DNA from 3 places in the Pseudomonas sessilinigenes genome. Region 3 is predicted to be linked to each of the others. Evidence: riboswitches for the same ligand, from Rfam matches in the RefSeq annotation. Region 3 holds a riboswitch; each other region holds the start of a gene.
What was found. Region 3 has a riboswitch for cobalamin ahead of cobW (cobalamin biosynthesis protein CobW). Riboswitches for the same ligand answer to the same signal wherever they lie in the genome.

Region 1: another riboswitch for cobalamin. It lies ahead of cobO (cob(I)yrinic acid a,c-diamide adenosyltransferase); the one in region 3 lies ahead of cobW (cobalamin biosynthesis protein CobW).
Region 2: another riboswitch for cobalamin. It lies ahead of C4K39_RS12580 (TonB-dependent receptor plug domain-containing protein); the one in region 3 lies ahead of cobW (cobalamin biosynthesis protein CobW).

The regions. Positions count from the first base shown of each region.
Region 1 is NZ_CP027706.1:6,889,466-6,893,931, reverse strand. Features, by position in the region: gene C4K39_RS31430 (PQQ-dependent sugar dehydrogenase) at 1-860, opposite strand, end outside; gene C4K39_RS31425 (hypothetical protein) at 930-1,511, opposite strand; cobalamin riboswitch at 1,681-1,915, shown strand; gene cobO (cob(I)yrinic acid a,c-diamide adenosyltransferase) at 1,997-2,608, shown strand; gene C4K39_RS31415 (cobyrinic acid a,c-diamide synthase CobB) at 2,619-3,953, shown strand; gene bluB (5,6-dimethylbenzimidazole synthase) at 3,946-4,466, shown strand, end outside.
Region 2 is NZ_CP027706.1:2,675,026-2,679,491, forward strand. Features, by position in the region: gene C4K39_RS12580 (TonB-dependent receptor plug domain-containing protein) at 1-1,694, opposite strand, end outside; cobalamin riboswitch at 1,848-2,049, opposite strand; gene C4K39_RS12585 (arginine N-succinyltransferase) at 2,236-3,303, opposite strand; gene C4K39_RS12590 (arginine N-succinyltransferase) at 3,353-4,369, opposite strand.
Region 3 is NZ_CP027706.1:6,079,223-6,083,688, reverse strand. Features, by position in the region: gene cobM (precorrin-4 C(11)-methyltransferase) at 1-41, opposite strand, end outside; gene C4K39_RS27795 (cobalamin biosynthesis protein) at 123-536, opposite strand; gene C4K39_RS27790 (CbtA family protein) at 533-1,237, opposite strand; gene C4K39_RS27785 (CbtB domain-containing protein) at 1,248-1,436, opposite strand; cobalamin riboswitch at 1,533-1,756, opposite strand; cobalamin riboswitch at 1,847-2,056, shown strand; gene cobW (cobalamin biosynthesis protein CobW) at 2,153-3,220, shown strand; gene cobN (cobaltochelatase subunit CobN) at 3,224-4,466, shown strand, end outside.

The DNA of each region.
Region 1 (4,466 bases), 810 kb from region 3:
ACCAGGTCGCTGCCGATCTCGTCCCGCTCGTTCACCGCTGTCCAGAGCGCTCCGCTCACTGGTTCCCAGGCCAGGCCGTTGGGGTTGCGCAGGCCGGTGGCGAACAGTCGGTGCTGGCCACTGGCACGGTCCACTTCCCAGATCGCCGCCCGGCCTTCTTCCTTGTCCAGGCCGTTTTCGCCGACGTTGCTGTTCGAGCCGGTGGTCACGTACAGCTTGCTGCCGTCCTTGCTGGCGATGACGTTCTTGGTCCAGTGGTGATTCAGCGTGCCGCCAGGTAGGTCGAGCACTTTGATGGCGCTGGCGTTGATCCTGGTGTCACCGTTCTGGTAGGGAAAGCGCAGCAACTTGTCGGTGTCGGCCACATACAGGTCGTTGCCCACCAGGGTCATGCCGAAGGGCGAGTTGAGGTTTTCCAGGAATACGCTGCGAGTCTCCGCCACACCGTCATGATCGGCATCGCGCAGCAAGGTGATGCGATTGGCGCTGGGAACGGTGGCGCCGGCGCGCTCCATCACCTTGCCGGCTACCCAGCCGCGAAGGCCCTGGCTGTCGTCCGGCTTGGGCGGGGCATTGGTTTCTGCCACCAGGACGTCCCCATTAGGCAGGACATAGAGCCAGCGTGGATGGTCGAGGTTCTCGGCGAAGGCGTTGACCTGGGTGCCGCTGGCGGCCTGGGGTTTGGTTCCCTGGGGCCAGCCGACGGCCGGGGCGATGTTCAGCGTGGGAATCAGCGTGGGATTGGGTTCCGGCAGCTTGGGGGTTGGGCCGGTTCCATCCGCGACCTGAAGGCTGGAGGTTTCGCCGCAGGCGGCGAGGCCAGCGGCGATGATGAGCAAGGTATGGCGTGGCTTGAGCATGTTGATGTCCCTATGGATGCGCGAACGTTCAATCATAGAGAGGCATGGACGGGCCTGGGTTCCTTGTACTCAGCGGGCTTCCTTGAACAGTACGGCTATTCCGGGGTGATACTGGCCAGCCTCGTTGTGTAGTTTGCGATACGCATAGGGGAAATACCAGGCCACGGCGCAGCAGTGTTCCTTCTGCAGATCGTCAAGCATGTCCTGCAGCTCTTCGGGAGTAGCACTGTGCTGTGCCTTTTGAGGGGCGACGAACAGGCAGCCAAGCTTCAGGTCGCTGGCGTAGCTGATCGCCTTCGCCTCATTGGCGATATCCAGCAGTGCCTGGGTCAGGTTCAGGCTGTTGACTCGTGGCCAGCGCTGGGTGGCCTGGATGTAGGCGCGTTCTTCCTTGGTGGCCAGGTACAGGCCGGTACGAGCGTTGCGTGCACCTTCTTCAAGCTGCTTCTTGCTGGGGCTGTGTTCGAGGGTCACCATCTCGGCCATCCAGGCCGCAGCGGAGAGCAGGCCCAGGTTGGCCTGTTCGTCGAACCAGTAAGGGGTTTCGTTATCGCCGCGGACCGCGTTGTAGCGGTCAATGCAATCGAACCAGCGCTCCAGCATCGGACGCAGGAATTCCAGCCTTGGATTGCTGATGATCATGCCTTGCATCGAACTCACCCCTTATTGTTGTGTGACGGGACGTCATGTCCTGAAAGTGGCTATTTGATATCACTCCCTCCAGTGTGGCACAAGATTGGCGTCAGTTTGTTGATGCAGTGCAGTTTTGTGCAGGATGTGGCGGGCCGCTTCAATTGACGCTCCATTCTCAACCCTCTAACCTTCGCGACTTGTTTCAGGTGCTCTGTGGCCACAGGTCGATAGAGTGAAACAGGGAAGCCGGTCAGGGTCCTCTCCAGCCATGGAGCAGGCGACGATTCCGGCGCTGCCCCCGCAACGGTAGGTGAGTCAAGATTGCGCAAGTGCCACTGTGTCGAAGCAGGCATGGGAAGGCGCGCAGTCCGGCAGCGATGCCGCTCATGAGCCCGGAGACCGGCCTGACTCATCCAACGGCATCACGGTGGGCGATGCCAGGCTTGTGCCGTCTATTCCTGTTCCTGCCCCCAGTTCCCCCAGCCCCAACGGAGAGCTGTCCCATGAGTGAATCCTTCGAGCGTGACGAACGTCACCTGGCGCGCATGCTGCGCAAAAAAGCGGTGATCGACGAGCGTATCGCCAACTCCCCCAATGAGTGCGGGCTGTTGCTGGTGCTGACTGGCAACGGCAAGGGTAAGAGCAGTTCGGCCTTTGGCATGCTGGCACGGTCCATGGGGCACGGCATGCGGTGTGGCGTGGTGCAGTTCATCAAGGGTCGCAACAGTACCGGTGAGGAACTGTTTTTCAGGCGTTTCCCCGAGCAGGTGCGGTTTCATGTAATGGGTGAGGGTTTCACCTGGGAGACCCAGGATCGCCAGCGTGATATCGCCGCCGCCGAAGCCGCCTGGGCGGTATCCCGGGAGTTGCTGAGCGATCCAGAGATCGGCCTGGTGGTGCTCGATGAGCTGAACATCGCCCTCAAGCATGGCTACCTGGACCTGGATCAGGTGCTCAGCGACCTGCAAGCCCGTCCGCCGATGCAGCATGTGGTGGTGACAGGGCGCGGGGCCAAGCCGGAAATGATCGAGTTGGCCGACACCGTCACCGAGATGGGCATGCTCAAGCATGCCTTCCAGGCCGGTATCAAGGCGCAGAAAGGCATCGAGCTGTGAGCGTGAACCCATGAATGATGTTCGTCATTGCCCGGCGGTATTGATCGCCGCACCGGCATCCGGCCAGGGCAAGACTACCGTGACCGCCGCCCTGGCGCGCCTGCACCGCAACCAGGGGCGCAAAGTGCGGGTCTTCAAGTGCGGGCCGGATTTCCTCGACCCGATGATTCTCGAGCGTGCCAGTGGTGCCCCGGTGTACCAGCTGGACATGTGGATGGTGGGTGAGCAGGAGAGCCGCCGCCTATTGTGGGAAGCCGCGGGCGAGGCCGACCTGATCCTGATCGAGGGGGTCATGGGGCTGTTCGACGGCACGCCCTCCAGCGCCGACCTGGCACGGCATTTTGGAGTACCGGTGCTGGGGGTGATCGACGGTACCGCCATGGCCCAGACCTTTGGTGCCCTGGCCTTGGGCCTGGCGCGCTACCAGCCGGACCTGCCATTTGCCGGGGTGCTGGCCAATCGTGTCGGCACCTTGCGCCATGCGCAGTTGCTCGAAGGCAGCCTCACCGAAGGGTTGCGCTGGTATGGCGCGCTGTCCCGGGAGACGGATATCGAACTGCCCAGTCGCCATCTGGGGCTGGTGCAAGCCAACGAGCTCAATGACCTGGACTTGCGCCTGGATGCCGCCGCCGAGGCGCTGGCCAGCAGTTGCCAGGTAGCGCTACCGCCTGCCGTCGGCTTTGCCGCCCCCGTTCCGACAATGTGTGAACCACTGCTCGAGGGTGTACGCATTGCCGTGGCACGGGATGAGGCATTTGCCTTTACCTATGGCGCCAACCTGGACTTGCTGCGAGCCATGGGGGCGCAGTTGAGCTTCTTTTCACCGATCCACGACCGCGAGCTGCCTGAGGCCGACAGCCTGTACCTACCGGGCGGTTACCCCGAATTGCATCACCAGGCGCTGGAGCGCAACAGTGCGATGCTGGCGGCTATTCGTGCTCATCATGGCGCTGGCAAGCCCTTGCTCGCCGAGTGTGGCGGGATGTTGTACTTGCTGGATTCCCTGGTCGATGTCCAGGGCCAGCGAGCCGAGCTGCTGGGCCTGCTCCCCGGCGAAGCGGTGATGCAGAAGCGTCTGGCTGCCCTGGCCTTGCAAGCGGTGGACCTGCCGGAGGGTAGCCTGCGAGGCCATACCTACCATCATTCCCTGACCAGTACCGAGCTTGCGCCTATCGCCCGGGGCTCCAGTCCCAACGGTGGCCGTGGTGCCGAGGCGGTCTATCGGGTCGGGAGAATGACGGCCTCCTATGTGCATTTCTACTTTCCATCCAATCCTGCGGCGGTGGCCGCGTTGTTCGCTCCGAAGCGAGAGGTTGATGTAGCTGGGGGCGTCACGGGTGACTGAACAGGCTTTTTCCTCGCTCGAGCGCGAGGCGGTCTATCGGGCCATTGCCGAGCGTCGCGACATGCGCCATTTCGCCGGCGGCAGCGTCGCTCCCGAGCTGTTGCAGCGCTTGCTGACGGCAGCCCACCAGGCGCCGAGCGTGGGGCTGATGCAGCCTTGGCGTTTCATCCGCATCAGCGACCGCGTGCTGCGGGGGCAGATCCAGCAATTGGTGGAAGAGGAGCGAGTGCGCACCGCCGAGGCCCTGGGGGAGCGTTCCGACGAGTTCATGAGGCTCAAGGTCGAAGGCATCAACGATTGCGCCGAGCTTTTGGTGGCCGCGTTGATGGACGGCCGCGAGCGGCATGTCTTCGGTCGGCGGACCCTGCCGGAGATGGACCTGGCGTCCTTGTCCTGCGCGATCCAGAACCTGTGGCTGGCGGCGCGTAGCGAAGGCCTGGGAATGGGCTGGGTATCGCTGTTCGAGCCCCAGGCGCTAGCCGACTTGCTGGGCTTGCCGGAGGGGGCCAAGCC
Region 2 (4,466 bases), 3.4 Mb from region 3:
CGCAGCGCACCGCCCACGCCCCACATCCGGTCCTGGGATTCGAAGCCCAGTCGCGAGCGGGCGAAGAAGCCGGGGATATTGCTCAGGGTCACGCCGTTGCGCGATTCCACCAGGTTGCGGGTCATGTCGGCCGAGAGGGTCCATTGCGGGCTGAACTGCCAGCGCCCGTCGACCTCGATGCCGCGTACCTTGATCCGGCCTTCGCCATTGACCCAGTCGATGCCGTCGAGGGCGATCAGGTCGTCGATCTTGCGCTGGAACACCGTGGTGCTGGCGTTGAACTCGCCGGCCAGCAGGCTGCCCTTGTAGTCCAGGCCCAGCTCGGCATTCACACTCTTTTCCGGCTTGAGGTTGCGGTTGCCCTTTTCATCCTCTTCGTTGGCGAACAACTGCTCGGCATTGGGCAGCTTGAAGGCGCTGCCGAACTGGCCGCGCAGTTGCCAGTTGGACGTCAGGTCGTACAGCGAGGTGAGCATGCCCACGGTGGCGCTCTCGCCGCCGCTGATTTTCTCGTGGCGCACGCCGATGCTCGGGTGCCAGTCGGGCAAGGTCTCGAACACCGGGCGCAACTGGGCGTAGAGGGCATTGGCCTGGGCGTTGTTGTCATCGATCTTGAGTACGTCGTCCTGGCCCTTGAACCACTGGTTGTCGGTGCCGAACACCAGCACATGGCCGCCGTCCAGCTCGGCCTTGCCCTCGGCTTGCACGCCCCAGTCGGTGAAGCCCCAGTAGTCGTTGTGGTTGATGACCTTGATGCCGCCATCATCGTTGCTGTTGATACGGGTGTAGCGCGTGTCCCAATCGTTGACATGGCCCTTGACGAAGTAGCTGAAGCGCTCGCCCAGGCGTTGCTCGAAGGTGGCGGTGGCGATCTGCTGGACCCGGTCGTTGGTGGTCTTCTTGTTGTTCGCGGCGCGGGCAAAATCCAGGTTGGCGTCGGTGTACTGGTAGAACAGCTCCAGGCGCGAGTCGTCGCCGACCCCCTGGATCGCCTTGGCGCCGAAGGTGGTCACCTCATAGGAGCGCTTCTTGTCCTTGGTGCTGGTGTTGTAGGCGCTGTTGCGAAACGGCTGGTAGCCGTCGGAAACGTTGTGGCTGACATAGGCCAGCAAGCCGAGGTCGCCCAGGCCGTTGCTGACGATGCGTTCCACCCGGGCATCGCCGCTCCTGCCCATGAAGCTGTCCAGGCCCAGGTTGACTTCGCCGGAGGCGTCGCGGGTCTGTGGGCTGCGGGTGACGATGTTGATCACCCCGGACACCGCCTGGGTGCCGAACAGCAGGCTCTGGCCGCCCTTGAGCACTTCGATGCGCTCGATGGCGTTGGCTGGCAGGGTATCCAGGTACAGGCCGCCGTACAGGCGGTTGTTCAGGCGCACGCCATCGAGCAGGATCAGCGTGTCATCGTTGCGCCCGCCCAGCAGCGAATAGGTGCCGTAGTCGAAGGGGCCGTTCTTGGGCGCCACGTAGAGGCCCGGCACGTACATTTGCAGGACCCGGGTGATGTCGCTGCTGGGGCCGGCGCGTTCGATCTGCTGGCGATCGATGATTTCCACCTTGCTGCCGTACTTGGCCATTTCGGCCACGGTGGTGGACTCCACCGACGGGGCGGACACGAACTGCTGGTCCAGCTTCAGGGAGGTGTCGTCCGCCAGCAGCCAGGGGCTGAACAGGCAGCCGAGCAGGGCGCCGCCCATGGAACGGCGCGGAGCACGCCAGTCGCGCGCAAGGGAAGTGTGTGTTGTTGTCATTCTTGGTCTTCTCGAAAGTGTCTTCGGGAAGCACGCAGGGAGAAGGTGGCAGGCACGCGCACGCGCCCACACCGGCCCATGCCCGCCCACCGCAGGATTGCCAAACAGATGCTTCAGGCCGGTCTCCGGGCTTGCGAGGCTGGCTGCATTCGCCTTCCCATACCTTGGGTACAGTGGCGTGTTGAATGCAGCACTCGCTTACCGTTGCGGGGGCAGCACCGGACTTGCCCCTGGGGGCGCACCGGTTTCCCGTTTCACCTCACGCACGGCGGCGTGAGGCACCTGAAACAGGGCGGCATCTGAACATCCGTCCTGCCGTTCGTCAATCCTGTAGGCGCTGGCACCCATCATCCGCCGAACCCTGTAGCCGCTGTCGAGCCTGCGAGGCTGCGCAAAGCCCCACAGGGGCTTTAGCGTGGCAGTAGGTTGCGCCTGCTGCGTCGGCGTATGCAGCCTGCGGCAGCGGCTACACGGACGGGGGCCGGCGTTACCAGGCGGTGGCGGGGGAGGTGCGCACCTGGGTCTGGTTGCTGGTCTCGGAGAGGCAGGCCAGCAGCGGTACGGCGCGCACGGTATCGCCGGGCTGCAGTTGCAGGTGCTTGGTGGTCTGGCGGTCCACCAGCAGGCAACCGGCGACCAGGCGCCCGGGGGCTGCGGTGATGCGGCATGTTTCCAGGCGGCGGTTGTAGATCAGCCACAGCGGCGCCTGTTCGTCCAGGCTGCCCACCAGCAACGGCAGGGTCCGGCTTTCGCGGACGCTGCGGATGTTCATCACCTGGGCCTCGATCACCGGCCCGCCATCGAAGATGTCGATGCAGCCCTGGTGGTTGAAGCCTTCCTCGCGCAGGATGCCGACCGCTTGATCGGTGCTGGCGTGGGCCTGGCCAATGGCGGCCTGGGCGGTAGGGCTGAGCAGGCAGGTGTAGAGCGGCTGGCGCGGCATGAGTTCAGCGATGGAGGCCTTGCCGCCCTGGCTGGACAGGCGATTGGCCTGTTGGAAATCCATCTTGAAGAAATGCCGCCCCAGGCTGTCCCAGAATGGCGAGGCACCCTCGCTGTCGACCTGGCCACGCAGTTCGACCACCAGCTTGTCGCCGAACAGCGCCGGGTACTCGGCGACGAACAGCAAGCGTGCGGTGGACAACAAGCGTGCGGCATGGCCCTGGCGCTGGTCCTGGCGCAGGAACAACGAGCAGAGTTGGGATTGTCCGGTCATTTCGTTGCACAGGAACAGGGTCGGGATCTGCTTCTCGATCCCCAGCCCCGGGGCGCTGCCACGAGTGATGCCCACCCGGTAGTTGTAGCAGGGCTCGCGCAGGCCAATGGCACCGCTCAGGCCGCAGATACCGATTACCTGCTGGTCGTCATCTTCAAGCACAAACAAGTAGTCGGCATCGGCGCGTTCCACCTGGCCGGCGAATGTCCGCTGTGCCCAGCGGATCCTGTGGGCCAGGCGCTCGGGATCGCTGCTCAGGTCGTCCAGCTCACGGCAGCAGCCCTTGAGCAGGCTCAGCACTGCCGACAGGTCGTTGATGCGGATCGGGCGCACGATCATCGGCGAACTCCTTGCAGCGATTGAGGCACGTTTCGAAATCCAGCGCGGTTCATAAGGCCACGCCTCGCACAACTTCGCCAGGGACCAGGCGCAACGCCTGCAGCACGCTTGGGTCCAGGCCCACGATGTCGCCGGGGGCTTCGTCCAGGGGGGCGATCAGCGCCCGAAAATCCTCCAGCCGTTCGTTGCTCAGCAGCCATGGCCGGCCCTGGCCGCTTTGCGGTTGCGAGCAAGTGGCGGCGACCCGGCTCTGAATGATCGAGCGTAGCTCGTTATTGCGTGCCTGCAGGGTCGGCCCGGCGTCGAACAGGTCGACATACTGGGTGGGCGAGAAGCCTTCGTCGACCAGGATGTCACAGGCTTCCCGGGCAGCGGGATGGATCCGGCCGATGCAATCCTGGGCCGCCTGCGAAAGCATCGGGATATAGATCGGGTACTGGGGCATCAGCTCGGCCAGGAACCCACGGCCTTGCAGGGCGCACACGCGCTCGGCCTCGATATAGGGCAGGTCGAAGAAGTGCTGGCCCACCGCTTCCCAGAAGGGTGATTCGCCGGCCTCGCTGCTGTAGCCGATGATCTCGCTGATGCAGCTCTCGGCGAAGCGTTGCGGGTGGGCGGCGATGAACAGCAGGCGGGCCCTGGACGCCAGTTGGGCGATGGGCGTGCCGCTCAGGTGCGCATCCAGGTGGAAGCTGCGCAGCAGGGTCTGACCGTTGAGGTCGTGGCACAGCGACAGGGTCGGTACGCCATGCTGGATGTTCAGCTCGCGGGAGCTGCTGACGAAAGGCCGGTTGCGCAGGCTGTAGAAGGGTTCGCTGAAGCCGGTGGTGGCGAGGATGTCGGAACAGCCGTGCAGTTGCCCGGTGTCCAGGTCCTCGAGGACGAAGAAGTAGTTTTCCGGTCCGCGGCCGGCTTCCTGCCTGGCGAAGGACGCCTGCGAGTTGAGAATCTTCCTGCGCAGGCAGCTTTCGTCATCCACCAGCGATGTGGCGCCCAGCAGGCGTTCGCGGGTCAGGCGCCGCAGTTGGGGCAAATCGGATAACGCCACGGGACGCAAGGCCAGCATGGGGGTACTCCTGTATCAAGGGCCGCGCCTGTCGGTGCGGCCAGACATCACTGTCGATTACCACGCAGTTTCATGGCCGCTCTCGTGGCAGCCTGGC
Region 3 (4,466 bases):
TCCGGGTCGCCGGGGCCGGCACCGATGAAGTAGACGGTCATGGCTGTGTCCTGTGAAAAAGAGGTCGGAGCAGGGCTTCAGATGAAGATTGCTCATGATCGAGGGCGGGGATTATCGGGGTTCTACGGGCAAACAGCCAAGGCCAGGGTTGCCTGGGCGCTTTTTTGTCGTGGTACCAGCAACTGTGCCGGCCCTGTTTGCAGGTATTCAGCCATGGCCAGGGCGGCGCTTTCCGCCACGCCATAGCAGCCGGTGTGCTCGAACGCGATCTGTGAACGGTGGCTCAGGCGCGAAGCATAAGGCGCCAGTTGCCTGCTGCTGAAGCAGGTCAATGGCAGGGCCAGTTGTTCCGCCAGTTGCAGCAGCCCGGGTTCGCTGCGTTTCAGGTCGATGCTGGCCAGGGCCCGAAGTTGCCCCTTATCCAGCTGATGGGCTTGCAGCACCTGGTCCAACAGGGCGCGCAGGACGCTTGCCGGGCAGCCTTTCTGGCAGCCCAGGCCGACCACCAGGGTCGGCCCTGCGCGCCAGGCCGTCATGCCGAATAGCCGTCCCCGCCCTTGCGTCGGAACAACCAGGCACTGATCAGGCCCAGGGCCAGCCAGAAGGCCGCGTTGGTCAGCTGCGAGGCGATCTTGAACTGCGCCTCCAGCGCCTCGGGAGCCAGCATCGAGTGCACTTCCGGCTGCGGCGCTCCGATCACATGGGGCACGGCGATGATGGCCGCGCCCAGCAACTTCAGCAGCCAGTTGCCGGCGAACACGATCAGGGCCAGGCCCACTGCGGTCGAGGCAGCGGCGCCGACCCACCAGATCTGCCGCTGTACCAGGTCGGCCGCTGCCGTGCCGGGCAGTTCCGGTGGCAGGCCCAGGGTAGGGGCCAGGCAAAAGGTGGCATAACCGGCCAGGCCCCAGAGCAGGCCCTGGGAGGTGCGGCTGGGCGCGCGCAAGGTGTAGAGGCCTGCCAGCATCAGGGCGAAGCCGACGGCGACCACCAGGTTGCCGCCCGTGGTGGACAGCACTCGCTGCCAGCCGTCTTCCGGTTCCCAGGCTTCTTCGTCGTGGACGTGGCCAGCCATGGCGCCGGGGGCGTGTTCATGGACTGCCTCGGTGGCTGGGGCCTTCTCGTAGGTTTCCGCCTGCAGGATCAACGGGGCGACCCAGAAGCTTTGCAGCAGGGTCAGCAGCAGGGCGGCCAGCAGCCCGGTGAAGCCCGCGGTTTGCGCGATACGCTTGATCATGGGGCGGGTCTCAGTGGCAAGGGAAGGCGGCGCTGTGGCGGGTGTCGTGGGCGGCGTTGTGTACCGCCTCGATGTGCGAGAAACCGGCGAAGTACACCAGGCAGGCGCCGAGGATCGAGGCGCCGATGGCGGCTACCAGGCGCTGGCTCAGGGTGGTGGTGCTGCTGGCGGAATGGCTGGTGCTGCTGATGGTCGACATGGCGCGTTCCCTTGGTTTGTCAGCGGGAAGCGGCGCAGGAAAACCCCGCGTGGCGTTCACGCAGGGTTTGCAACAGCGCCCGCCCACCGCGGGTTTGTTATTCGTGTATTGCGGGCCGGTCTCCGGGCTCGCGAGGGGCTGGGGCGGTTTTGTGCCCTGCCGACAAGTGTCGCCTTCCCATGCCCGGGGGCACAGTGGATCTGACACTTCGCTCGCTTACCGTTGCGGGGGCAGCACCGGACTGGTCACGGCTGGCAAGCGCGTGATTCACCGGTTTCCCGTTTCACCCTGTGAAGGGCACCCGTAACAAGTTGTGTAGCAAATCATGGGCAAGGGGCGCCGTCAATCGCCAACTGCGACCCGAAGCCACCCCGAAGCCACATGCACATTGACCGCTTTCCGCGCTCTGCGTAGCCTTGCGCGTTCGAGGTTCTTCGGCCAGCGGTCGAAGCTAAGACGGGAACGCGGTAGAAGCCGCGGCTGCCCCCGCAACTGTGAAGGGTTCGATTTTCTGCAAAGCCACTGCATGGGCGTCCAGGACGCTGGCGGGAAGGCGCAGGAACTGTCAGTCCAACTGGCAGGCCCCCAGCCAGGAGACCTGCCTCGAAGATGATTCTCACTACAACCGGGCGGGGTGATCCGGTGGCGAAATCAGCGCGGGCCTTGTGCCGTGCCTCTCGTCCCGTATGCCCGCCACCTTCGCCAAAGGGCATCCGATGAAAACACTGGCCAAACTTCCCGTCACCATCGTCACCGGCTTCCTGGGCTCGGGCAAGACCACCTTGCTGCGGCACATGCTGGACAACGCCCAGGGCCGTCGTATCGCGGTGATCGTCAATGAATTCGGCGAGCTGGGCATCGACGGCGAGATCCTCAAGCAGTGTTCCATCGGCTGCACCGAAGAAGAAGCCAGTGGCCGGGTCTATGAGCTGGCCAACGGCTGCCTGTGCTGCACCGTGCAGGAAGAGTTCTTCCCGGTGATGCGCGAACTGGTGGCCCGTCGTGGCGACCTGGACCATATCCTCATCGAAACCAGCGGCCTGGCCCTGCCCAAGCCCCTGGTGCAAGCCTTCCAGTGGCCGGAAATCCGCAGCGCCTGCACCGTCGATGCGGTGATCACCGTGGTCGACAGCCCGGCCGTGGCCGCCGGCACCTTCGCCGCCTTCCCGGACCAGGTGGACGCCCAGCGCAAGCTCGACCCCAACCTGGACCATGAGTCGCCGCTGCACGAGCTGTTCGCCGACCAGCTGTCCAGCGCCGACCTGGTGATCCTCAACAAGACCGACCTGATTGATCCGGCCGACCTGGCCAAGGTCCGCCTGGAAGTGGCCGAGGAGCTACCGCCGGCGGTCAAGGTGATCGAGGCCAGCAGCGGGCGCCTGCCCCTGGACGTGCTGCTGGGCGTGGGTGCCGGCTCCGAGGAGCACATCGACAGCCGCCACAGTCATCACGACCATCACCATGACAGCGACGATCATGACGACCATGACCACGACGCCTTCGACTCGATCTCCATCGAGCTGCCCGAGGCCGACGAAAGCCTGCTGCTCGATGCCCTGACCCAACTGGTGGTCAAGCACGGCATCCTGCGGGTCAAGGGTTTTGCGGCAATCCCCGGCAAGCCGATGCGCCTGCTGCTCCAGGGCGTGGGTACCCGTTTCGACAAGCACTTCGACCGCAAGTGGGGCGCCGATGAAAAGCGTATCACCCGCCTGGTGCTGATCGGCCAGGAATTGGACGCAACCCAGCTGGAAGCGCAACTGCGCGCCGCCCTGGGCGCCTGACCCATGCACCTGCTCAGGACCCAGCCCGGCGGATTCGTGTCGGATGACAACATCGCCGACCTTGGACAAACCCCCGCCGAGCTGGTGATCCTGTGCAGCGGCGACTCCAGCCTGGCGCTGCTGGCCGAGGCCGCCGAGCAGTTGCCAGCGGACTACCCCAGTTTTCGCCTGGCCAACCCGATGCAGGTGCAGAACCACGCCTCGGTGGACCTGTACGTCGACCAGGTGCTGCGCCATGCCAAGGTCATCCTGATTTCCCTGCACGGCGGCATCGCCTACTGGCGTTATGGCGTCGAGCAATTGGTGGAGCTGTCCCGGCGCGGGGTGCAACTGATCCTGGTGCCAGGGGACGATCGGCCCGACCCGGAGCTCAGCGACCTGAGCACGGTGTCGGCCGTGGAGCGCGACCGCCTGTGGCAGTTCCTGCGCCAGGGCGGGCGAGAAAATGCGTTGAATTTCTACCGCTGCCTGAGCGGCTTGCTGGGGCGCGACTACCCCTGGAGCGAACCGCAGGTGCTGCCGCGCACCGCGCTCTATCACCCGGCCAGGAGCCAGGCCAGCCTGGCGGATTGGCAGGCCCACTGGCAGCCCGGCCAGGCGGTGGCGGCGCTGCTGTTCTATCGCTCGCACTTGCAGGCGGCCAACACCGCATTCATCGACCTGTTCTGCCAGCGCCTTGCGACTGCCGGTCTCAACCCCTTGCCGATCGCCGTGGCCAGTCTCAAGGAGCCCGGCTGCCTGGCACAGGTGGAAGACTGGCTGGATGAGACCGGCGCCGGAGTGATCCTCAACACCACCGGTTTTGCCCAGTCCAGCCCCGAGGCGCCACACCTGCGGCCGTTTCGCCGCGACATCCCGGTGATCCAGGCCATCTGCGCCCAGGACAACGAGCCGGGCTGGCAGGCCAGCGAACAAGGCCTGGGCCCACGGGACCTGGCCATGCACATCGCCTTGCCCGAACTGGATGGACGAATCATCAGCCGGCCCATCAGCTTCAAGGACCTGGCCTGGCGCAGCGAGCGCAGCCAGTCGGACGTGGTCTGCTACCGCGGCCAGCCCGAGCGCATGGACTTCGTCGCCCGGCTGGCAAGCAACTGGGTCGAGCTGGGCCGCCTGGACAACCACCAAAAACGCATCGCCCTGGTCCTGGCCAACTACCCGACCCGCGACGGGCGCATCGGCAACGGCGTGGGCCTGGATACCCCGGCGGCGGCGCTGAACATTCTCAAGGCCTTGCAGGCCGAGG